4 regions of the Thermaerobacillus caldiproteolyticus genome follow, and region 3 is predicted to be linked to each of the others. Evidence: predicted binding sites of a transcription regulator. Region 3 holds the regulator's gene; each other region holds the start of a gene.

Region 1 (6,116 bases), 1.6 Mb from region 3:
TCTCCATTCCAATCGAAATCGCCAAGTGTGTCTTTCCAATCCCCGGCGGACCGAGAAAAAGAATATTCTCCTTGCGATCAATAAACGACAAGGTAAGCAGCTCTCGAATCCGGCGCTCCTCCACTGAAGGCTATGCGGTAAAATCAAACGTATCGATCGTCTTGCGATATGGCAGTTTGGACAGCTTGATGAGCGTTTGGATCGATCGTTCCTGTTTTTCGACGATTTCTGCCTCTAATAAGCGGAATAAAAACTCCGAATATGATATATTATGAGTAGCTGCGTATTCTGCCATGGCGGACCATCGTTCCGTCATGACAGGCAAATGGAGTCGGTGGCAATACTCGTGTATTCGTTCTTTCATGAGCTTTCCCCTCGCAGGAATGCGTCATAAACGGACAATGGACGAGTATCCACTTCGACTGAAACAGGCGAAATGGTGGCCGCCATTTCCATCTGTTTCTTTTTTATTTTTTCGGCGAATGCCATTACTTTTTTCTGTTGGTTCAAGTAAGAAATCTCCTCCCCTCGATAGTACAACCGAATATCTCCATTCAATCGCTCCTTCACCAGAATTTCTTTCCCCGCGTACTCCGCCGATAGAAGCCATTGTTCCCCTTTATACGAGAAACTGCCATCCCAATGCACTTTCCGATAGGAAAGATAGCTCGTATCGTAATCGTTCCACGGAAGAGGTTTGAGTGACTCCTCGGCCCAACGTTCTTGTGGAGGAATGCCGGTTGTAGCGTTTGGTTTCCGATTCGCCACTTGATCGAGCCAGCGATGTAAAAGGAAATTTAATTCTTCGATGCTTTCAAAGGATGTACCTACATAGAAGTGATCCATAATATACTGAATGGCTCGTTCCACTTTTCCTTTTGTCTGGGCCCGGTAGGGCCGGCATACTTTTGGAATAAATCCGTAGTAACCCGCAAATTCGGAAAACCGTTGATTCCATTTCACCACTCCTCGTTCCCCGCCGTCTGTAACGGTCTTCATATTGTCCAATAACACCTTCTTCGGAACTCCGCCAAAGTATTGGAAACTCTGAATCAGGCATTCCATTAAGTGTTCCTGGTCCTAGCTGGTCGTAAATACCGCGTATTTCATCCGCGAATAGCCTAATGTGGCCACAAATAGCGATAACTTGACTTTTCTCCCTTTGATTACCACCTCCCCGACTTCTTTCCAATCGACTTGCATTTGTTCATCAGGAATCGTTTCATAACGAACGGTGTATTTCTTTTTCGCCGTCTCCCGGAAAGGTTTTAATTATTTAAGGCAAAGTACTAGAGATAGGACTAAATGCTCCTTGATTTTTGAGGAAAATATTGGTCAATTAAGAAAATTACTGAGACTTAAACCATCAGGCTTGTTCAATTGTTCCACATATCGTTTTTGAGAGATTCAATGTCCCCTGTAACCATTCTTTAAAAGAAAAGATAAAAGGATCACCATTTTTTCCTACACCAATAATGACGTTCAAATCCTTTGGCAAATATAAGACCGTATGCAACGTGCCAAAATAATTTTTATAATCATTGAAAAATAAAGGTGATTTTTCGTTATTAAAGTGATGAAAAGCAGACAAAGGATCTAGGTTCTCCTTCAATAATGCTTGAAGATATTGTTTACGTTGAACAGATCCTTGTATCTCTACTCTATTTTTTTGTTTCAACTCTTCTGTTTCATCGAGTTCAAACGAAATACCTATTTCCAATAAAAACTCATCCTATTAAGGATATGCTAAATCATATTTGATAGAAATACTTATAACTATTTTAAATTTGATAACTGAATATTAAAATAAGGGAAAATATTCATGTTTTTTATTTCGTTTGAAGATGAAGGGAATAATTCTGGTGATTTCACAACGATGGGTACAATTTCTTCCTCCACGATGAAATTATGGGGTACAGTTTATAAAGTAACCTCTGATCGGGCAAACAACGATAAATTTTATATCTACGCTAATTTTCAATGGCTGAAATCACCTTTTTACGAACTTGTTGATAAAATGACTTTCTGTTTTCCTTCGAGTGCAGGATTTTATCTTCCAACTAGTAATGGATCAGTAACACAACATCAACATAGATATAGTCAAGATCCACAAGGTAATGGGAACTGGGTAGATTATGCAATTGATTACACTCCTAGTGATTGGGAACCAAATGCTGGAGTTGCTGGTGAATTTGACTTAAGAAGCTCTACAGAATTTACTTTACACAAAGGATATATGGGACAATATGTTTATGTACCAACATCAAAAAATGGTACAATTAATATTAAAATTCAATATGGACACAAATTATATTCCGGTCAACCTAGTGTATCAGTATATCCAGCAGGATTATCAATAACCCCAACATCTTCAGATACTGCTTCTTACGCTTTAACACTAACTTATTAGTAGATCTTATACTTCCTACATTTGTTATCTTGTTAGAGAAAAGAATAAAAATTAAAATATTTTAATAACTTTTGTATTAATCTATACTTAACAAGTAAAAGGGAGTTCTTTAAATGGAATATATATACTTACTTGTTTTACCAATAATAGGTGTTTTGTGGTTTTTAAATTTAGCAAGCTTTTTAAAAAATTTACACAGTAATGGAAACACACTTAATCAAACAATACTAGGTGCCGTATTAACCTTTATCTTTACTTTTCTATTTATGTACGGGTTTTTAGGAACGCATTAATTATTCAAACACCTCCTGTACAAAAAGGATCGAACTACCCCCACTTACCGGCTAATGGACAATGGAAGTGGGGGATTCTTGTTTGTTTCCTTTGGCCGTTGTTGCTCAAAGGAAACAAGCCGCCCTCCTCTGTTCAACAAGAGAAGTAGCCATATAGGGATGTCCAAAGTGTCCCTTACGGAGGACACTATATGCCTGCTAATACAGCACATATAGAAGGTACACCGTCTTCCCTCGTAGGCATCCTAAGAACTCATTGCAATACACCATGTTAAAGCTGGCGATATCATCTGCTTTTTAATTGCTTGCTGCGACTGGAATGCACAGACAGAAAGTTGTTGATTTGAAGCGGGAGAAGGTTGATTTTAACAATAAAACAATCCAAATATATGAAAAAGTTAATAATAAGGAACGGCTTTTTCCTCACTTTTTACTGCCAATAAATACTAATACTCAAAGAGTTGAATCACCTTGGATCTTTCTAAATCACTAGTCATCAAATCCCTCCTGCTTTTCCTTCTTCAATCATTTTATTAATCTTTCTTTTTCTCTAAATCTGAAGTATCCATCTGAGAATTTTGATTAGTTTTAACCGCGATTACACTAGATGTTCCTAAACCAAGTAACATTGCAGCTTTATGAAGGGAAGTGTGGCTAGCTTCTGAAGCCAAGATAACTGGTTGTTCCATTAACCTAGTTAATCCTTCCTCTTTAACTGAAAAGCAGTGATTACGCGCCACTGCAAGAGCTTGTAAATTTGCAAGACTTCCGCCGCTTACCATTACTCCCCCACTCTGTTCATCGTAACCAAACATTCGGGCAATGTTCCGCAGCACTTGCACTTCCATTTGGGAAAATACAGGAGACATTTCAAGACTCAGCATGTTGTTATTAAGGCATTGTTGTTACAAATTTATGACTTACCGCCATTCAAACATTGCCTTGCTTTTATTTAACGCCTCTCGTTAGTGAAACATCATTCTCCACATACGGAGTACAAATTCCAACTTAAAAACATTCTGCACTTCATCCAAAATACATAGCTAAGACGGTAAGAAGGAATGAAGTTAAGCAGATGAATCTGTTCTTCCTCACTCCAATGTTTTGCCAATCTCCCCCCCAACACAAAAATTTATAAGAAATATATTCTAAACAAATCGTTTTAACCCTTTTTCGAACTAGTGCTGCCTCGCTAATGAATTTCGTATAAAATCCATTCCAATACTTTCAAGGATAATTGATTATCATCACCTGCCATTACTGCTTTCTTTCCATATAATAATAATTTTAATACAATCTTGGACCCAACAAATGAAACCATCCTCTTTCATTTGTTTACGAAGTTCTTAATTAAGTGAACCCTACATATCATGCTTGAACGTATGATGGCACCACCAAGGCAGCCGTCGTCCAATATCCAAGTTGTTTAATACGGGGCATCTAGGAGGTAATCACACCAATATCACTGCTTCTCGTTGCTTCATCATATATTTATTCATTTACGTCTGCGGCAAAAGAAAATTATATTCAGTGAATCTTGTCACAAATCATTCTTAAAATTTCCAAAGAAAATGCACAAATTGTGATTAATGTTAGTAGATGTGTAAACAAATACAGGGGGTGATTGGATGAACATGACGCATTACATGGAACTGTTAGCAGTGAATCAACCTTGGAATTTAATATTATTTATGGCTATTCCCATTGCTCTTGCCGAAACGATCGCGATAACGGAGCTAGCCATTCTTTTTACTCGACGTTTCGATGGAATGATCCGTAAAGTCAACAAAATATGCAGTATCCTTGCTGGTGTCTATTTTTTAGGAATTTTTATTTACTTATTTGTCAATGCCGTCATTCTATTTACATTGAATGGGGAGTGGCGCGGATGGATTGATATCATTGCAGTAGGATTTTATTTAATGGGAGTCCTTCCATTATTGGGATTAAGTCTAATCGATTTAGGCATAGTCCATAGTCGGGCGAAGATGGAGCGAGGAGCAAAAATTGAAATATCATTCCACTTTCGTTGGTATATTTTTAGTAATAGCCCATATTGCCATGATTTTTGGAATGCTCGACCCATCGATTGGCGGCAACCATTCCCATCATATGCATATGTAAAAGTAAAGGAGGGTGTCCCAAAAATGATTGCTTTTGGGCCACCCTCCCCACATTTCTAATTCAACATATTGCAGAAACAATTCTCGATTGTGTAAGAAATAAAATGTCAATCAAGGAACAATTTAATTCACATTTTGTTTAATTAGTTTCTTACTTCTTAGAAAAGCTAATTTATTATTGAGTGAGTTATAGCTGGATTTTCACTAAGACCAAGGAAATAAAACTATTTGCCACTCGATGGATTAACACCGATAGCACATACAGCTGAAACCGGCTTCATTTTTTTCACTTCAAGTCGAATTGATGTGAACCCTGCCGCTTTGAGATACTGTACTAATTTTTCCCCTTCTTGGCGTGCCATTTCATTAGTTGCACCCTTGGAGCGAGGCTGGAGTGTAATTGCAATCAGCCCGTTTGGCTTCAGCAAATTCCGTAACTCTTTTAATCGTTCAATAGGTTGCTCCCAGAATATAATCGAATTGATCGAAAAGATTTTATCAAACGTTTCGTTAAACACAGGATATCCTCAATAGCCGCAAGCTGTAGCTTTACTCTTCCTTCCCGTATAGCGGCCTCATTTCTTTTTTGTGCTTGTGAAAGCATTACTTCTTAGGGGTCAATTCCTACGAACATCCCCTCCTTAATGATGCTGCTTATCTTCTCAGCTGCGATTCCGGGACCAAATCCAATCTCTAATACCGTATCATTGCTTCGTATATCCAATAATGACACGGTCCATTCGTTGATTTCTTTATTGGTAGCTGCCATAATCCTCCCACCGATGTTTCCTAAAAAACCAGATGGCCGACCGAATAAATTCATCAAGAATCGACTCATTAAAAACCTCCTCTAAAATGGATTCTAAAAATTGTTTTCTATATATAAAAAGGTAGACTTCTTAACGTAAATTTAGAGTATCAAAAGCTACTCTAAGAGAAGTTCGAATAGCATCGGATTTATAATCCTTATCTGCGATATTCCCCCTCTTTAATTACAATTGTCGTTTCACATGATCGGCCAATCCAATCAATGTTAATCAGCTTAATTAAACCAGCCATCTTACCCTTAAGATATACTACGCCATATATTACCCTTTTCCTTCTTCAACTAATGCTGTCTGTTAGCATAATGAAAAAAGGATACCTTTGGTTGAAGGTATCACCCACATTTTGAATCGCCTGCATTACCAATGTAATATCACTTCAATGGCTACATCCGTATCGGCATCAATTGCCATTTCCGATATCTGCTTGCGTAAGTGCCAGGGCATCATTGATTCCATCACCCAT
Region 2 (6,116 bases), 850 kb from region 3:
GGTTCGTTAACTCTCCTGATATTTTATGGTCATAAATACTCCCGATGCGATCTCTTCTGTGTAGACGGCAGTAAAATAGCTATGCTGTCAAACAGGAGAGATTTTTTGTAGAAAAAGGTATGATATACAAGAGCAAGAAGAGGAGACAAGGGAAAAGTAGGACGAAATGATCTTTACCCTTGCGGCAGCAGGAAAAAGCAGTGTCGCTTTATGGGATGAAATTATCACTAAGAAGTCATTGATTCAAAACGGTATTATAGGTTATAGATGGCGTATTACGGCGACGTGATGGAAAATTTTTTCGAAAGCATTTGGTGATTGATAAATAGTTGGAAGTATTTTTATGTTTTTTAATACGACAAATTGAGAGTTATTTAGCGAACCGTTTGCCGACGAAAAGACGATTGTCGCGGAAAACATGCTCCACGCATCAAATGCCAGACCATTCGAGCGATGTTCGAATCGTGGGTGGACGTTGTTTCGGCTTTTACGCGAATGATCGAAAATTTCTTTTTGAAGTATGGTCCAGTGTATGTCAAACGACAATAGCAACTAAACTTCCCTAATCCGGCTGAAACGGTTCTAGTCATTGGTAATATCAATAGGCACCCAGTTTTTTATTCGCTCCTAAAACCCGTATTGTTAACACAAACGCACAGCCTAAAAAGGCAGCATCGACAAATCCGTATACAATATAATACCCACCAATAGCCAGCAACAAGCTTCCAACCATCGGTCCAAACGCCATTCCCATGTACCGGAAAAAGTTATAGACGCCGATAGCGGTTGACCGATTCGTTTGAAACACTTGTGTTAAAAGTGTTGTTTGTACTGGTAAAGATGTTCCTAAGAATAAGCCGAATAGCATAATCGAAGCAATGAGCAATGGAATCGATATATGTGAGACGAGAAGGAACAGAAAAATTGCCGCCACATTCAAATAAGATGTGACAACGATGACATTTCGATCTTCAAAGCGTCCTTGGATTCTTCCACCGACAAAGCTTCCGATGACAATCATGCAAGACATCGTTAGAAAGACAAGCCCTTTTTGCTCGGCAGACAGCCCATAGCGCTCGCTTAAAATTCCCGGTAAGAATACAAGGAAATTATACATCGCGTAATATTGAATAAAACCTAACAAAATAATCGACGAACCCGTACGATCTTTAAGGATTGTCAAGAAATTGCGAAGTTGAAATCGTTGTGATGAACTTGTTTCCGGTTTTGTTTCTTTGAGAAAAGCCAAGTTCCCTATGAATATAAGGACACCTACGAACACTAACACAAGGAATACAGCATGGAAGTTAAATCGTCCACCGAGAAAGCCCCCTACAATCGGACCGACGACAGGACCGAGTGACACCATCATTTGAAACGTCCCCATTGCTTTTCCGCGAGCTTTTCCCTCAAATAAATCGCCGATGACAGTAGCAGCGACGACAGAACCAGCGGCAATCCCAATAGCTTGTAAAGCACGAAAAACGAGTAATACGTAGATAGATTTAGAAAAAAAGCAACCAAGTGATGCAAGCGTGTAAAGGAAAATACCGAACAAAATGACATTTCGACGCCCTTTCGTATCTGTTAAAGGACCGTAAACCATTTGCATTAATGCCAAACATAATGTGAAAATCGAAATCGTTAAATTCACTAAAAACGATGATGTGCCAAAATCTTTTGCCACTTCCGGTAAAATAGGCGTATAAATAGTTTGCGTAAAAGGGCCGAGAAATGCAGCAAGCGAAACGAGATAGACGATGACTGTGCGATTCATTCCACTTCTCCTTTCTGTACGAGATACTTAAGATTATAATCTCCCTTTTACTTGTTTTGGCAAATAAAATGCTTTACGTAAAACAAATGAAAGAGAAACGAAGAAGGGAGATTTACGAGCGATTGTTGATACATAAAAACTATCTCGACAAGATGGGTAACTGCTGATACGGAGCCAGTGGCAGCAGAAAGAAAAAACATGGTGACCGCTATGGCTTGTTGATATCGTATGTGCATGGCTTAGTTTTCAATCGTTTTACGGCACTCCATACGGCGGTGGTGATCTTGGGAAGCTGTTATTGCAAAAAACGATTGATGAATGCCCAAGACTGCAAATGAAACCGTTACTTTAGATTTATTTTTGAGCATAATGATCCGAGTTTGCGGCTCTTTTCTCGCTGTGGTTTTGAAACATGGATGCATTTACTAGACATAGCGGAGTTAGATGGTATCGAACAGGAGTGGCTCATTGCGGAAAAAGAACCATATAGAATGAAGGATGATTGGACAATCGTAATAAAGAACATACCAACAGAAAGAGGGAAGAGAATGAATGTAATGCCGATTCGCTTATTTACGATTCAAGATGGAGAAGGCTTTGTTGCTGATGCGTTTCAATGCCCCGTGACGGGAAATTTAATTTATAAGTCCTCTGAAACGCCGGCTGTGGTTCCTTACAATGAACTAACTGAAGCGCAAAGACAACGCCTGCAAAAATACGGGTTCAAGCGCTTGGAGTCAGCCGCACTAACGCACGCAACCTCCTCAATCGACGAATTGTTGCCGGAACAATAAAGAACAATGTATGAATAGACTTCCTTTTTCAAAGAGTAAGAAGGACCATGATCATTTTGGGATGCACTTGATTATGTGCACCCTTTTTGTATAAAGCCAAACGCATATAAAATAGTGCATTTTTTCTTGCAGAAAAACAGTTTCATCTCATTAGACAGGAACGCTTGCGAGAAAAAGGCGGTTCTTTTCGAAATCGAGACAGTCATTCAAACCATGATCACGCTGGCAGCGAAGTTGGCTGAATATGAAAAAATGGAGATTAAAGCTGCCTGTAGCCAATCTGTTTCTCCTTCCATTTTGAGCGATTATATTGCTCGATTTGTCACATAGAGATAAGGGAACTGAAAAGGATGTGTGTTCGTTAGATGAACGCATCTTCTTTTTTCTGCTGATTTATCCTTTAAAAGTCTTTGATTGTACTCATCTACCGAGTAATTACAGGTTTCAATGATGTTTGTCACGGATTCAGGATAATGTGAATGAATCATTACCATTGAGTTAAAAGAATAAAAATTTTCATCATTACTCAAGACGAATGAAAACAGAAACAGGTTTTGACATCAATATATGTGGACATAATGGAACGGAAGAGGTGAAAAACTGTTAACAAAAAAGACAAATTTTCATTATCAATAGTACTAGTTAAAGTTTGTGAAATAGTGTACAATCTAATTGTGAAATATTTCACAAAAGAAGCTAGAAAGGATGATAAAACATGGCAAAAGAACGTGTAAATCGAGTAGTCGTTGTAGGAACAGGATTTGTTGGATCTAGCTATGCATTTGCACTCATGAATCAAGGAATAGCGGATGAGATCGTATTGATTGATGTGAATAAAGAGAAAGCAATGGGCGATGTCATGGACTTAAATCACGGAAAAGTATTTGCTCCGCAACCAACGAATATTTGGTATGGGGATTATCAAGATTGCCGGGATGCTGATTTAGTAGTAATTTGCGCAGGAGCAAACCAAAAGCCAGGGGAGACAAGACTAGATCTTGTTGATAAAAACATTAACATCTTTAAAACGATTGTCGATTCTGTCATGAAATCAGGTTTTGATGGGATTTTCCTTGTTGCAACGAATCCAGTAGATATTTTAACGTATGCGACATGGAAGTTTAGTGGTTTGCCAAAAGAGCGCGTCATTGGTTCTGGTACTATTCTTGATACTGCACGATTCCGCTTTTTGTTAAGTGATTATTTCAAAGTAGCTCCAACGAATGTGCACGCGTATATTATCGGAGAACACGGGGATACGGAGCTGCCTGTTTGGAGTCATGCCGAAATTGGTAGTATTCCGGTTGAACAATTAATCACTCAAAATGACAACTATAAAAAAGAGGACTTAGAAAATATCTTCACAAACGTTCGTGATGCAGCGTACCAAATTATTGAGAAAAAAGGAGCAACGTACTACGGTATTGCGATGGGACTTGTCCGTATTACACGTGCCATTTTACACAATGAAAATGCCATCTTAACAGTTTCTGCTTATCTTGATGGTCAATACGGCGAGAAAAATGTGTATATCGGTGTCCCTGCCATTGTCAATCGAAGCGGTATTCGCGAAGTGATGGAAATGAAGTTAAATGAAACAGAACAACAACAGTTTCATCATAGTGTAACCGTATTAAAGGACATTCTTGCTCCTTATTTCGATGAAGTAAAGGCATAAAAGCTAACTAGAAGAAACAAGGTGATCATTATGTGGGTTCAACATTACAACCCTCTTCATAATACGTATCTTTCTGCATTGATTGCAGCACTCCCAATTATCTTATTCTTGTTAGGTTTAACAGTGTTTAAGATGAAAGGGGTAAAAGCTGCATTTCTTACCCTTTTGTTTAGTTTGGTAACGGCTGTTTGGTTTTTTGATATGCCCATTTCAAAAGCGATTGCTGCTTCCATTCATGGAATCGCGAACGGTTTATGGCCGATTGGCTATATTGTAATAATGGCTGTCTGGTTATATAAAATTGCCGTTAAAACGGGAAAATTTGATATCATCCGTGGCAGCATTGCAAATATTTCTAAAGATCAACGACTCCAACTCTTGCTCATTGGTTTTAGCTTTAATGCCTTTTTAGAAGGTGCGGCGGGATTTGGTGTTCCGATTGCCATTTCTGCCGCTTTACTCGCCCAACTTGGATTTAAACCATTAAAAGCAGCTGCTCTTTGTTTAATTGCCAATGCTGCATCTGGCGCGTTCGGAGCAATTGGGATTCCGGTCATTGTAGGAGCACAAATGGGAGACTTAAAGCCAATTGAATTATCTCGTACACTTGCGTGGATTTTGCCATTCATCACTTTTATCATTCCGTTCTTATTAGTTTTTATTTTAGATAAATGGCGGGGCATTAAAGAAACGTTTCCTGCTCTTTTAGTCGTAAGCGGAAGCTATACTATTGTCCAAACATTTACGATGATCGTGTTTGGTCCTGAACTTGCCAATATTTTAGCAGCACTTGTCAGTATGGGGGCCATGGCTCTTTTCTTAAAAAAATGGCAGCCATCACATATATACCGAATTAATACGGAAGAAGAGGTTGTGGAACAACCAACATACAGCTTGAAAGAAATCGCCAGTGCTTGGTCTCCGTTTTATATCTTAACGGGGATGATTACAATATGGAGTTTACCGGGTTTTAAAGCTTTATTTGCTGAAGGCGGTTTGCTTTATAAAACAACTATTTTATTCAAAGTGCCATTTTTACATGGTGAAGTCGTAAAAATGCCTCCGGTTGCTTCAGCTAAAACTGTATTAGACGCAATATTTAAGCTAGATCTTGTATCAGCAACAGGTACGGCCATTTTACTTGCTGTCGTGTTCACAGTCATGTGTAGTAAAAACATTACGTTCGTTGAAGGGCTGCAAAGTTTAAAAGAAACTTGCAAAGAATTATGGGTTCCAATATTAACTATTTGCTTTATTATGGGATTTGCGAACTTAGCCAACTATGCAGGGCTATCATCTACGATTGGTTTAGCATTAGCGAAAACAGGGGATGCTTTTCCGCTCGTTTCCCCGGTCCTAGGCTGGCTCGGCGTATTTATTACAGGATCTGTCGTGAGCAATAACGCTTTATTTGGACATTTACAGGTTGTTACAGGTACTCAAATTGGGACAAACTCTTCATTATTACTCGCAGCTAACACAAGTGGAGGAGTTATGGGGAAACTCATCTCACCACAATCCATTGCGATTGCAACAGCTGCAGTACAAGAGACCGGTAAAGAATCTAACTTATTTAAAATGACGATTAAGTACAGTTTAGTACTGTTATTAGTTGTAGGGATATGGACATATATCCTTTCACTCATTGGGATTTAAACTACTGGCATCGAGTAAAACTACCCAATTTTTATAAACCGAAGAAATATCATTGTGTTGATGGAAATTGTCTTCCATGAGAATTTTTCCGACTATCGTTAAAGATCGAGTCAATGATGAATGAGAAAAATCTTGTTTTCGACATTATCAAACTAAGTGGTCTTGCGAAACATTAAATGAAACAGAACAAAATATCTTGGCACCGTTTTTT
Region 3 (6,116 bases):
GTCGCTTTCGCTTTTCTTATTGTTCCGCTAACCGTGCTCTTCGATAAGCTATCTTGGAAATCCATATGCTTATTTCATATAAAATCGAGAGCGGAATCATGACAATCACCTGTGACAATACATCCGGAGGGGTAATAATCGCTGCCACAATCAGCAAAACAAAGTAAGCATACTTGCGTACTTTTACTAAAAACATTGGAGTAATCAGTCCTAGTCTTGTCAAAAACATAACGATGATAGGCAGCTGAAAGACTAAGCCAAACGGCAAAACGAGCTGAAGTAAAAATTCAAAATATTCATTAATCCCAATCACTTGATGAATACCTAGGCTAGAAGCTAAATTTTGCATAAAGCGAACGACAAATGGAAACAAGACAAAGTAAGCAAAACTCACACCCGCCAAAAAAAGAAGAAGAGACAGTGGAATATAGCTCAACGTCACTTTTCGTTCTCTCTCGTATAATCCTGGACTGATAAACGCCCAAAGTTGATAAAGCAGAACTGGTGAAGTCATGATTAGTGCAATCACAAACGCAAACTGCATATAAATTTTAATAGGATCTGTCAATCGAAACGCGTTCATCGTTAATTCTTTCGCTTCACCGGCTTTCTGCAAATACAAAATGACTGGCTCTACTAAAAAGAAGCTAGCAATCATCGCGATGACAAAAAAGACAACAACAATGATAAGCCGTTTTCGTAATTCTCCTAAATGCTCATATACGGACATTTCTTTATCGTTCATACCTAATCATCCTACCATTATCTATTACGCTTTTTTGTTGCTTTCTTCATCCTCATCTGCTAACCCTTTTGTAGCATCTTTAAATTCCCGCAACGATTGACCGAGCGACTTCCCGAGATCGGGAAGCTTCTTCGTTCCAAATAATAATACGATGACAACCAAAATGAGCAAGTATTTCATTCATGATTCGCTCCCTTTTATTTAGATGGGTAGTTTTTTAAAAAATACACTAATGACTGTAATTCGATGGCCAAATCAATATGATGAACACGAATATTATCAGGTACGTTTAGTCGAGCGGGAGTGAAATTTAAAATCCCTTTAATCCCCTTTTTCACAAGACGATCTGTAATAGCCTGTGCCACATGAGCTGGTACCGTCAAAATCGCCACAGAAATCTCATCATGAAGACGCTCCTCTAACTCATCAAGGTGATAAACAGGTACCCCGCCTACTTTCGCCCCTACTTTTGCTTTATCAACATCAAATGCCATGACAATTTTCGTGTTATTATTCTTCGTAAAATTGTAGTTTAAAAAAGCCGTTCCTAAGTTTCCGACCCCTACTAATGCTACTTCCGTAATTTCATCCTGATCGAGCGTCTTGCGAAAGAAAGACAATAAATAGTTCACATTATAGCCATAGCCTTTTTTCCCAAGTGCTCCAAAATACGAAAAATCACGGCGAATCGTGGCGGAATCTACTTTTACTGCATCGCTTAACTCTGCTGAAGAAACACGCTGCTTTCCTGAGGCATGTAAATTTTTCAAAAAGCGATAATATAACGGCAAACGCTTCGCCGTTGCCTGTGGAATTTTTAGCTGTTCATTGTTCATGACTACTCCCCCACATTCTCTTTAGCCAACTACTTGTCCTCTCGTCGAAAGTGACCTGATTTTCCACCTGTTTTTTCCACTAGATAAGTTGGTCCAATGATAATTCCTTTATCTAGCGCTTTACACATATCGTAAACCGTCAATGCACAGACAGAAGCCGCAGTTAGCGCTTCCATTTCAACCCCTGTGCTTCCTTTTGTTTTTACAGTTGCTGTAATGAGCAGTTGATAGCGAGACGTCTGTTCTTCCACATCCCAAGCAAATTGAATATCGACACCCCTTAACATTAAAGGATGGCACATTGGAATGAGATCAGCGGTCTTTTTCGCCGCCATAATTCCGGCTACTTGAGCAACGGCAAGAACATCTCCTTTTTGGATCGCGCGATTCGAGATTTTTTCATAAATTTCTTTATTCATCATCACGCTCGTTCTTGCCACAGCGGTCCGAACCGTATCAGTTTTTTCTGTAATATCGACCATTTTTGCATGACCTTGTTCATTAAAGTGAGTAAACGATGACAATGTAAATCTCCTCCACATTATAAACTATACACTATTTTTTCTCATCTGTCTTTTCCGACTCGTTTTATTGCCCAACGAAAACGATTTGCGCTACACTATTATTGTCGAACGAGAGGTGAAAAACAATGATCATTTTACAAGTCAATCAACTGGCAAAATATTTCGGAGCTGAACTTATTTTATCGAATATAAAACTAGAAATACAATCAAAAGACCGGGTTGCTCTTGTTGGGAGAAACGGAGCGGGAAAATCGACACTTCTAAAAATCATTGCCGGTGAAATGTCTTATGATAGCGGGGAAATCATTAAGCCGAAGGATGTAACGGTCGGATACCTGGCCCAAGATAGCGGTCTTCATTCCACGTTATCAATATGGGATGAAATGATGACAGTGTTCGCTCCGCTAAAAACAATGGAAAAAGAATTGCGGATGATGGAACTGCAAATGGGTGACCCAAATATGTTGGCCGACCCTCAGCGTTATGAAAAATTATTAAAAGATTACGATACCCTACAGGAGCGATTTAAAGAACAAGGTGGGTATCAGTATGAAGCCGATATTCGCTCCGTTTTACACGGTTTGAATTTTTCCGAATACGACTATACGACAACTTCCGTTCAATCGCTTAGCGGCGGCCAGCGAACCCGTCTTGCTCTTGGAAAATTATTACTAATGAAGCCAGATTTGCTCATTTTGGACGAGCCAACGAACCATTTAGATCTCGAAACATTAACATGGCTGGAACAGTATTTACAAACATATCCCGGAGCCATTCTCATCGTTTCCCACGATCGTTACTTCCTTGATAAAGTCGTCACCCAAGTATATGAGTTATCGAGAACAACAATAAAAAAATATATAGGCAATTACAGCCGTTATTTACAACAGAAAGCAGACGACTACGAGCGGGAATTAAAATTATATGAAAAGCAACAAGAAGAAATCGCGAAATTAAAAGACTTTATTCAGCGCAATATTGCCCGTGCTTCAACAACGAAACGGGCACAAAGTCGACGTAAGCAACTCGAAAAAATGGAACGAATCGACAAACCGAGCGGGGACGAAAAATCGGCTTCATTTTCATTTGATATCGAACGACAAAGCGGGAACGAAGTGTTGACCGCAGAAGAGGTCTCTGTCGGCTATCATGACGAGAAACCAGTAATTCATAACATTCAGTTTCGAATCACAAGAGGGGACAGCATTGCCTTAGTAGGGCCTAACGGAATCGGAAAATCGACGCTCTTAAAGGCAATCGTGCAAAAAATTCCGCTACAAAGAGGGGAATTTCGCTACGGCTCGAATGTCAAAATCGGCTACTATGATCAAAACCAGGCGAATTTATCATCCAATAAACGTGTGCTCGATGAACTATGGGACGAATACCCTTCAAAAACAGAAAAAGAAATTCGTACCGTACTAGGTAATTTCTTATTTTCCGGGGATGATGTGTTAAAACCCGTTTCCGCATTAAGCGGTGGAGAAAAAGCAAGGCTGGCACTCGCCAAATTAATGATGCAAAAAGCGAATTTTCTCATTTTAGACGAGCCAACGAACCATCTAGATTTGGACAGCAAAGAAGTGCTCGAAAATGCACTGATTGACTATCCAGGAACGATCCTGTTCGTTTCCCATGACCGTTATTTTATTAATCGCATCGCCACCAAAATATACGAACTTACCAAAGACGGCATTACCGAATATCTTGGAGACTACGACTATTACATCACCAAAAAAGCGGAAATGCTTGAACTCGAACGCCTTGCCTCCGAAGAAAAAGCGACCCGTCGCAAGGACGAATCAGCTAACAAACCAAACTATGAACAAGAAAAAGAAGCCAAAAAATTAGAGAGACAACGAAAGCGGCGAATTGAAGAGATTGAAAATGAAATTAGCGAAATCGAACAACAAATTGCGCACATCGATCAACAATTATGTGATCCTGACATATATCAAAATCACGAAAAAGTCCAACAACTTACAAAAGAAAATGAAACAATGAAAGAGAAATTAGAACAATTAATGGAAGAATGGGAAGCATTGCATACATTACAATAATAATTTCACATATATCCATAGTCTACTTTGACTATGGATTATTTTATATTAGTCACATACCCACACCTTTTTCCACAACAACTTGCTTTAAAAATAAAGTTATTCACGTATTTTTCCACAATATCCACAAAATTTAGCTTATATATTCACAAAATTTTGTGGTTAACCTTTTATTGATGTTCTCTCATTTATCGTAAATTTCCACAATATTAACATCCTGTGGATAAAACTATTCACAATGAAATGTTTTTTTAAAAAAGAAAAATCCCCTTGACAACAAGGAGATTTTTCTTCTCTCATGACAATTCAAGACCTGGATCTGCATTTAACGACATATCTGCCCGCTTTCCTTGTTCAAATAAAATCGTTCCAGCCGCTGCAATCATCGCTGCGTTATCCGTACAAAGTGAAAGAGGGGGAATGACAAGATCCACTTCTTCGAGCTCCGCCATCTTCCGTTCTAGTTCTGCTCTTAAACCTCGATTGGCAGCCACTCCTCCAGCTAACAACACTTGACGAACTTGATATTCTTGAGCTGCTTTTACCGTTTTTGCCACTAGCACATCAACGACACTCGCTTGAAAACTTGCAGCCATATCTTTCGCATCAATCTGTTCGCCACGCTGCGCAGCGTTATGCAACGTATTCATCACCGCAGATTTTAATCCGCTAAAGCTAAAATCATACGAATCTTCTTCAAGCCAAGCGCGCGGCAAATCAATCGTCACACTTCCTTCGTGGGCAAGTCGATCAATGTGCGGTCCCCCCGGATACGGGAGATGTAACGCTCTAGCCACCTTATCATACGCTTCCCCCGCCGCATCGTCTCTCGTTTCTCCGATCACTTCAAACTTCCCGTGCTCCTTCATGTAAACAAGCTCCGTATGGCCTCCAGAAACAACGAGAGAAAGTAACGGAAATTTCATCTCCGTAACGAGCCGATTCGCATAAATATGCCCGGCAATGTGATGGACGCCAATTAACGGAATTTGATGCGCAAACGCCAACGCTTTTGCCGCATTAACACCAATGAGAAGCGCCCCGACTAATCCCGGTCCCTGCGTCACAGCAATCGCATCTAAGTCCGCAAACGAAAGATTCGCTCTATTCATAGCTTCTTCAATGACAAGCGTAATTTGCTCGACATGATGGCGAGAAGCTACTTCTGGAACTACGCCGCCAAAACGCTTATGACTGTCGATTTGTGAAGCAACTACATTGGACACAATTTCTCGACCATTTTTGACCACTGCCGCTGCCGTTTCATCACAGCTTGTCTCAATTCCAAGTACATACACATCTTTATTCATTGTAAATTCACCCACATTACAAGAGCATCTTCTTGATTATCCGGATAATATCGTTTCCGAATACCACCGTTTAAAAAACCTAATTTACGATATAACGATTGGGCTACATGATTAGAAACACGAACTTCTAATGTCATTATCGCTGCCCCTAATTGTTTTGCTGTTTCCATTACTTTTCTCATCAACGCTTCCCCTAATTTTTTGCCGCGATACTCCGGCAATACGGCCACATTCGTGATATGTGCCTCGTCGATCACAACCCACATCCCGCAATAACCGATAATGCGATGGTTGTACTCCATCACAATATACTTGGCATACTGGTTATGAACAAGCTCATTATAAAACGCTTCTCTGCTCCAAGGAAGCGTAAACGAAGCTTTTTCAACATAGACGACCTCATCAATATCCGCAAGAGTCATTGGACGAAACTGAATTTTCATTCCTGCTTTGCTCCCCCTGTTTTGCAAGCCAGTTCGCTTCCGCTTCAGCAAGACGAACGTAATTTGGAACAAATGAGTGAACATTCTCTGGCTCTTTTTTCATCCCAATAAACGCCAACTCGCTTGGCCGAGGCAACTGCAATGAATCAGGAGCAAATAGGGCTAAATCTCCAAGCACCTCTTTAAACACTTCCTTAT
Region 4 (6,116 bases), 1.3 Mb from region 3:
CTTTGGGGAGGAAATTGGATTGTCGGCACAAACGGAATTCCATACCTTATCGACCCTTCTGTATTTTATGGCCATTACGAATTCGAAATAGCGTTTACGGAATTGTTTGGCGGATTTCCGGAATCATTTTATCGCGCGTACAATGAGATTCAACCACTTTCACCGGAGTATAAAGAGAGAAAAGAACTGTATCAACTGTTTTACTTGCTTGTGCACCTCAATCTGTTTGGGGAAACATATGGTTATTCTGTCGATCGGATATTGGAAAGGTATGTTGGATAGCTCATTAAAAGCAAGGGACAAAAGTATGACATAGAGGTGTTGGTCTGCTTGCACCGTATGTGAATCAAAAGAATATTAGAAAGCATTCCAAATGAAGGACGGTTTAGAAAACTGGTTGAAAGTTCCGGGAAAATTTTATTCATTATGTTCGCTCAAAATTTTATTGAAATCATCAAAATGCCTGCCATCTCCCAATGTTCTATAAAACACGGGCGGTGGCAGGCACTTGCTCATTTGTTTAAAATTTTTCCCTTATGAAACAAATATCCAAAAGACCACTTTTCAGAAACACAACTTTCCTTTTGAGATGTCAGATATGTATACAACGCTCCCATAAATAAGGCCCCACCGACAATATTACCTAGTGTAACAGGAATAATGTTATGCATAACTCCTGTCAAATCAATCGTCGTTGGATGAGGGATCGCTAACACAAGCGAAAAGAGGACGAAATTAGCAATAGAGTGCTCATATCCAGAAGCGAAAAAGATAAAAACAATGAAAATCATTGAAAATACTTTTGCCATATCTTCTTTCATTTGCATCGGAATAAAAATCGCTAAGCAAACAAGCCAGTTACAGAGAATTCCTTTAAAAAAGAGCTGTATTATCGTTGCGTGTATTTTTTTTGTCGCAACAAGAAACAATAAGTGGTCTTTCGGAATATGATCAAAAACGCCGGATTGGGAAATAAGAAAAGCAAAAAATACAGCCCCCAATAAATTACCGCTATAACAAACAAGCCAGTTACGCAACGTGTCTTTTACGGTTGTTTCCCTTTGCAAGGTGCTAATCGTAAAATACATCGTATTCCCGGTAAATAGTTCTGCTCCACCATACATAATCAATACTAAGGCAATCCCGAAAAAAATGCCGCTTACTAAATAAGTGGCCGGGGAATTCGCTTCACGGAAAAACTCCCCTACACGGAAACAAAGGACAAGGGCAAAACCGATGTACACACCTGCTAAGGCAGCCCGAATGATATATTGAACAAGGGAGCGCTCTAGAATAGCACGTTTTTTTAAAGCTAACTCTTTGCACTTTTGAACTGCTTCCATTTCTCCGACACTTCTCTTTCACTGCAAATTTGTGATGTTTTTCACATTCTTTACGATATATAACATACTTCTTCCTCATTGATTTTTCAACATATTGATGCAAATGTTAAAATAAATGTCAACACTTTTTATTTGTAAACGATTACTAAAAAAATAATCGTTGCAAATTCAACTACCTTTGTTCTAATATAATCAAGATAAAGATGAAAAAGAAATAACCCGTGGCGATAGATAAGCTTGGAAATCCCGTCAGAATGAAAGTGGACAAACTCAACATTTCAATGCAAGAGCGTCTTCATCGTACACGAGATGCAAAAAACAATAATCATCGATTTTACTCATCGGCAAAAATATATCGCTTTCCCTCTACCATACTTACATCGCCGAAATCATCATTTGCTGAAACAGTCCAGTCCTCATTCGTATCCATGTTCTCGAAAAAAACAGAAGCGCAAACGGCTTCTGTTACGAGCAATCTACCACCGACTCAACACCCACAACATAAACTGATCGACATCGTTCTCCGTCTCCGGTCTGACGAAGTCAATGGGTGTACCGATTGATTCAAAATATTGCGAGTGAAGTTGATTTTTGCTTGTTCTGCCTGTTTCAACTTTAGTTTCTTGTGACCCATCAAAACGGTCCTGTCAACTTTTCAGTCCGCTGTACACAAGAATCTGACCTTAGATAAAGGGGAACTGAGATGAGGGGGGTATGCACGTTGAATCATTTAATGTTTCGTCACTCGATTTCGTTCACTAACTAAGAAAAGAAAAAGAAAAGGAACAGCTATGCACATGCCTAAGATGCTCCAAAGAATATCACCGCCACTAATAACTTGTTCCTTTAGCAACCGGTAGTAAGCGTAAAGAGAATAAGGTAACACTAGAATGATGGAAGTAATCACACCTGGAGTGTATTTTTTTAGATAAAAAGTTTGCCCTATATGTGTGAATACATGGGCAAAAAAGATAGCCAATAACATGAAAAATAAATAGTAAAAAGAGAAAATGACAGCTAGAGCTGTTGAAGTCGTAATGGTAAGGAAAATCCAAAATACATCTTTCGCAAATTGAACAGCCGTCATCTGATAATGGGCCATATATTTACGTATTTTTTATTAAAATGGGCTAATTTGAAAATATTGTGACCATTTTGATCAAAATAAAGAATTTCTATTCGCTTACTATTATAATAAAAAACGAAAAGGAGGCTGAAATTATGTTAACGGTTACAGTACCTTCAATACGAAGAAATGAAATTTACAAGTTTCCTGTTTTTAATGCGCTTCCTAGAAAACGTGTACAGGAAATCATGGAGCATGCTTTTATCCGAAATTATCATAAGAATCAGATTTTATTTATGGAAGGTGATCCCCGAGATAGAATATATCTTTTGCTTAAAGGGTTCATTAAACAATTCAGTGTGAATGATGTTAGTTCCAATGAGTTGATCTTATACCTGAAACCTTATAGTATATTCCCTTATATAGGAATTTTTCAGGACAAGTATTATCGATTTTCTGCGAAAGCAGTAACTGATGTTGAAATAATTTATATTCCAATGTGCAAATTTGAATCGATGATTCAAAACGATACAGCTGCCTTAATTAATTTAATTCGAACTATGGGGAATGAAATGCATGAACTTGAAATAAGGATTCAAAAATTAACTCAAGTACATGCTGTAGATAGAATTAAGCAACTAATTAGTTTTCTTATGAAGGATATTGGTGAAAAAATTAGTGCCTCCAAAATACGTATCCCTTGTCCAATTACTACCACTGATCTTGCTAAAATGGCAGGAACAAGTCGAGAAACGGTCAGCCATGTACTCCAGAAATATAAAAAATCTGGAAAACTGATAATCGAGTCAAAAATTATTACAATTACTAATCCCGATTATTTTATGATATAACAATTTAGCTGGTTTTGTATATGACAATTGTTACAAAGGGTCAAATAGTCTATTTTTAGTTTTTACATCAATTTGAAATTATGTAGAAATGGTTCGGTTAGTTGGATTTACAAGAGAAGACAATTTTACTCGTGTGGATCAGTAAGCGTTTTTTATGATAAAAGTAATTCTATAAAAATTCTTCAAAAAAATTAATGACCTTTTCCCAATTTAATCATGAGAAAAGGTCGATGATTCTTTTTTCTGTCCTACAAAAAATCCGATGTTTATCTCCTCATTTATTTACTCCAATCACGAGCAGAAATACGTGTACCCGTTTTTCCAAGTAACGCATCCAACCCTTTTTCCAGAGATGTAATGATAGCTAATCTGCCAGGCTTAGATTCAGCAAACTGTACAGCAGCTTCTACTTTTGGTAACATACTTCCCGGTGCGAAATGACCTTCTTTCATATATTGTTTCATCTGATCAACAGTAACTTCTTCTAGATCTATTTGATTTTGTTTTCCAAAATGGAGTGAAACTTTTTCTACTGCTGTTAAGATTATCAAAATATCTGCATCAAGCAATTCAGCCAATTTAGAGGAAGCTAAGTCTTTGTCTATAACCGCTTCGACTCCTTCAAAAGTTCCATCTTCCTTGCGAATGACTGGAATTCCTCCACCGCCGACACTAATAACTATATATCCATCATTTATAAGTTTATGAATTACATCTTTTTCAACAATATCAATTGGTTTTGGGAAGGAACTACTCTTCTCCATCCTCTTCCTGCATCTTCTTTAAATATATATCCTTTTTCTTTCGTAATTTCAACAATAAAAAACGAACTCCTTTTGAAAAGAAGTTCGTTTTTGTTTAAGTCGTTTTCTTCATTTCAATTACGTTTTTTGGGTATATGATTTTTAACCATGTAACGCTAAATCCGTATAAAACGAAAAGTAGCACGGTAACGAATATATTCTGAGTATAAAATCAGTTTTCATTATTTTTTATTTCCTTTGGTATACCGATTCTCATTGCTGTTCCTCCTTTTTAGACAAAACTAGTTAGAACGTTTTTGCAGGAATAGTAGGACTCTTTTTATCTAAAAATGGCACTCGCAATCTCCTGACAACGATTGCGAGTGCCGTCCCTGTCCGTCAATTTATTACTTGATTTGCGATAATGCCTCTGCTAATGTTTTCACTAAAAATGAGAGATCTTCCTCTTCAATATTCAATGGTGGTGACAATGTCAAAACGTTGTTATAGCCGGCAACCGTCGTACCGTTTTTACCGATAATCAGTCCATTTTCTTTGCAAATACCGATCACTTTATTGACGAGTAACACATCAAGCGGTTCTTTTGTGTCTTTATCGGCCACCAATTCAATTCCAATTAACAAGCCTTTTCCGCGAACGTCGCCAACATAAGAATGATCTTTCAGTTTATTTTTTAACTCGTTTAACAATCGTTCACCAACTTCTCTTGAACGCTCGAATAAATTTTCTTTCTCCATAATTTCTAGGTTTTTTAAGGCTAGTGCGCATGCTGCCGGATTGCCGCCGAATGTGTTGACATGGCGGAAGTAATCATATTCTTCTGTTCCTTTGAACGCTTCGTAAATCTCTTTTCTGACGGCCGTTGCCGATAACGGCAAATAAGCGCTTGTAATTCCTTTCGCCATTGTAACGATGTCCGGCTTCACACTGTAATTCATGAATCCAAACGGTTTGCCCGTCCGTCCAAAACCGCAAATAACCTCATCGACAATCAGTAAGGCACCGTGTTTTTCACACACTTCTTTCACAGCTTTCATATATCCCTCAGGCGGAATCAGTACTCCCCCGCCAGTGATGATCGGTTCCATGATCACCGCTGCAATCGTTTCGCTCAATTCCCACGTCATCACATCATCGATTGCTTTCACCGATTTCAGATCTCTCGGATTTTCCGCCTGATCATCGTCACGGTAGCTGTCTGGAGGCGCTACGTGAATAAAACCGGGAGCGAGCGGTTCATATTTATATTTCCGCTGCGCCTGGCCTGTTGCGGCAAGCGCTCCCATAGAATTTCCATGATACGACCGATAACGGGAGATAATTTTATAGCGGTTATGTTCGCCTCTTTGTTGATGATATTGCCTTGCGATTTTGAACGCCGTTTCATTTGCTTCCGATCCGCTGTTAGAAAAGAAAATGACATATTCATCGCCAAGAAGTTCGTTCAATTTTTCACCCAATTGAATCGCAGGCACATGGCTTTGCGTGAGCGGAAAATAAGCAAGTTTCTTTAGTTGTTCATAGGCCGCTTTGGCCAATTCCTCGCGACCGTACCCGACATTGACGCACCATAAGCCTGCCATGGCGTCTAAATATTTTTTCCCCGTGTGATCCGTCACCCAACAGCCTCTCGCTTCTGTCACTACTAACGTTGCATCAGGATTGTACGGTTTCATTGAATGCCATATATATTGATCATCTTTAGCCAACAATGGTTGGCTTTGGTCGGTTTGAACCATCTCTTTCCCCTTCTTTCTACACAAATTAAAAATCAAATCGAGAGGTAATCATTTTTTTGCGTGTATAGAAGTTCACACCGTCTTTTCCGTTCACATGAAGATCACCGTAAAAGGAATCTTTCCATCCGGAGAACGGGAAGAATGCCATCGTCGCCGGTACGCCGACATTGATTCCTAACATTCCAGCATCTGCTTCTTCGCGGAATTTGCGGATGGCTTTTGCGTCTTTTGTATAAATCGTCGCGCCGTTTCCATATCTTGATTTGCGAATATACTCGAGTGCTTCATCTAAATCCTCTGCACGCAACAAGCTGAGAACAGGAGCAAAAATTTCTTCTTTGGCAATCGTCATA

Evidence for each region. Region 3 encodes Rex, which represses fermentation and respiration genes when NADH is low (regulators of the CRP and FNR family bind a similar motif). Its sites were predicted from a motif close to TTGTGAAATATTTCACAA; they were not measured.
Region 1: ISX45_RS20395 (DUF6803 family protein) is a predicted target of Rex. The motif match lies at 4,232-4,249, and genes of this name have one in related genera.
Region 2: ISX45_RS12880 (L-lactate dehydrogenase) is a predicted target of Rex. The motif match lies at 3,244-3,261, and genes of this name have one in related genera.
Region 4: ISX45_RS04885 (formate/nitrite transporter family protein) is a predicted target of Rex. The motif match lies at 1,373-1,390, and genes of this name have one in related genera.

Annotation. Positions count from the first base shown of each region.
Region 1 is NZ_CP064060.1:1,269,602-1,275,717, forward strand. Features, by position in the region: partial or broken gene istB (IS21-like element IS5376 family helper ATPase IstB) at 1-364, opposite strand, end outside; partial or broken gene istA (IS21 family transposase) at 361-1,272, opposite strand; gene ISX45_RS06215 (carcinine hydrolase/isopenicillin-N N-acyltransferase family protein) at 1,367-1,720, opposite strand; gene ISX45_RS06220 (hypothetical protein) at 1,823-2,410, shown strand; gene ISX45_RS06225 (pyridoxal-dependent decarboxylase) at 3,237-3,587, opposite strand; gene ISX45_RS20395 (DUF6803 family protein) at 4,332-4,886, shown strand; gene ISX45_RS19500 (class I SAM-dependent methyltransferase) at 5,051-5,344, opposite strand; gene ISX45_RS19505 (hypothetical protein) at 5,437-5,664, opposite strand.
Region 2 is NZ_CP064060.1:2,558,563-2,564,678, reverse strand. Features, by position in the region: gene ISX45_RS12895 (MFS transporter) at 599-1,777, opposite strand; gene ISX45_RS12890 (hypothetical protein) at 2,326-2,571, shown strand; gene ISX45_RS12885 (hypothetical protein) at 2,698-2,901, shown strand; gene ISX45_RS12880 (L-lactate dehydrogenase) at 3,287-4,249, shown strand; gene ISX45_RS12875 (L-lactate permease) at 4,280-5,905, shown strand.
Region 3 is NZ_CP064060.1:3,412,712-3,418,827, reverse strand. Features, by position in the region: gene tatC (twin-arginine translocase subunit TatC) at 17-745, opposite strand; gene tatA (twin-arginine translocase TatA/TatE family subunit) at 770-925, opposite strand; gene ISX45_RS17230 (redox-sensing transcriptional repressor Rex) at 943-1,581, opposite strand; gene moaC (cyclic pyranopterin monophosphate synthase MoaC) at 1,611-2,105, opposite strand; gene ISX45_RS17220 (ABC-F family ATP-binding cassette domain-containing protein) at 2,231-4,165, shown strand; gene tsaD (tRNA (adenosine(37)-N6)-threonylcarbamoyltransferase complex transferase subunit TsaD) at 4,462-5,475, opposite strand; gene rimI (ribosomal protein S18-alanine N-acetyltransferase) at 5,472-5,918, opposite strand; gene tsaB (tRNA (adenosine(37)-N6)-threonylcarbamoyltransferase complex dimerization subunit type 1 TsaB) at 5,878-6,116, opposite strand, start outside.
Region 4 is NZ_CP064060.1:969,650-975,765, reverse strand. Features, by position in the region: gene ISX45_RS04890 (fructosamine kinase family protein) at 1-282, shown strand, start outside; gene ISX45_RS04885 (formate/nitrite transporter family protein) at 513-1,343, opposite strand; gene ISX45_RS04880 (hypothetical protein) at 1,678-1,818, opposite strand; gene ISX45_RS04875 (HXXEE domain-containing protein) at 2,074-2,445, opposite strand; gene ISX45_RS04870 (Crp/Fnr family transcriptional regulator) at 2,565-3,260, shown strand; gene ISX45_RS04865 (amino acid kinase family protein) at 3,539-4,024, opposite strand; gene ISX45_RS04860 (aspartate aminotransferase family protein) at 4,411-5,763, opposite strand; gene ISX45_RS04855 (CoA-acylating methylmalonate-semialdehyde dehydrogenase) at 5,789-6,116, opposite strand, start outside.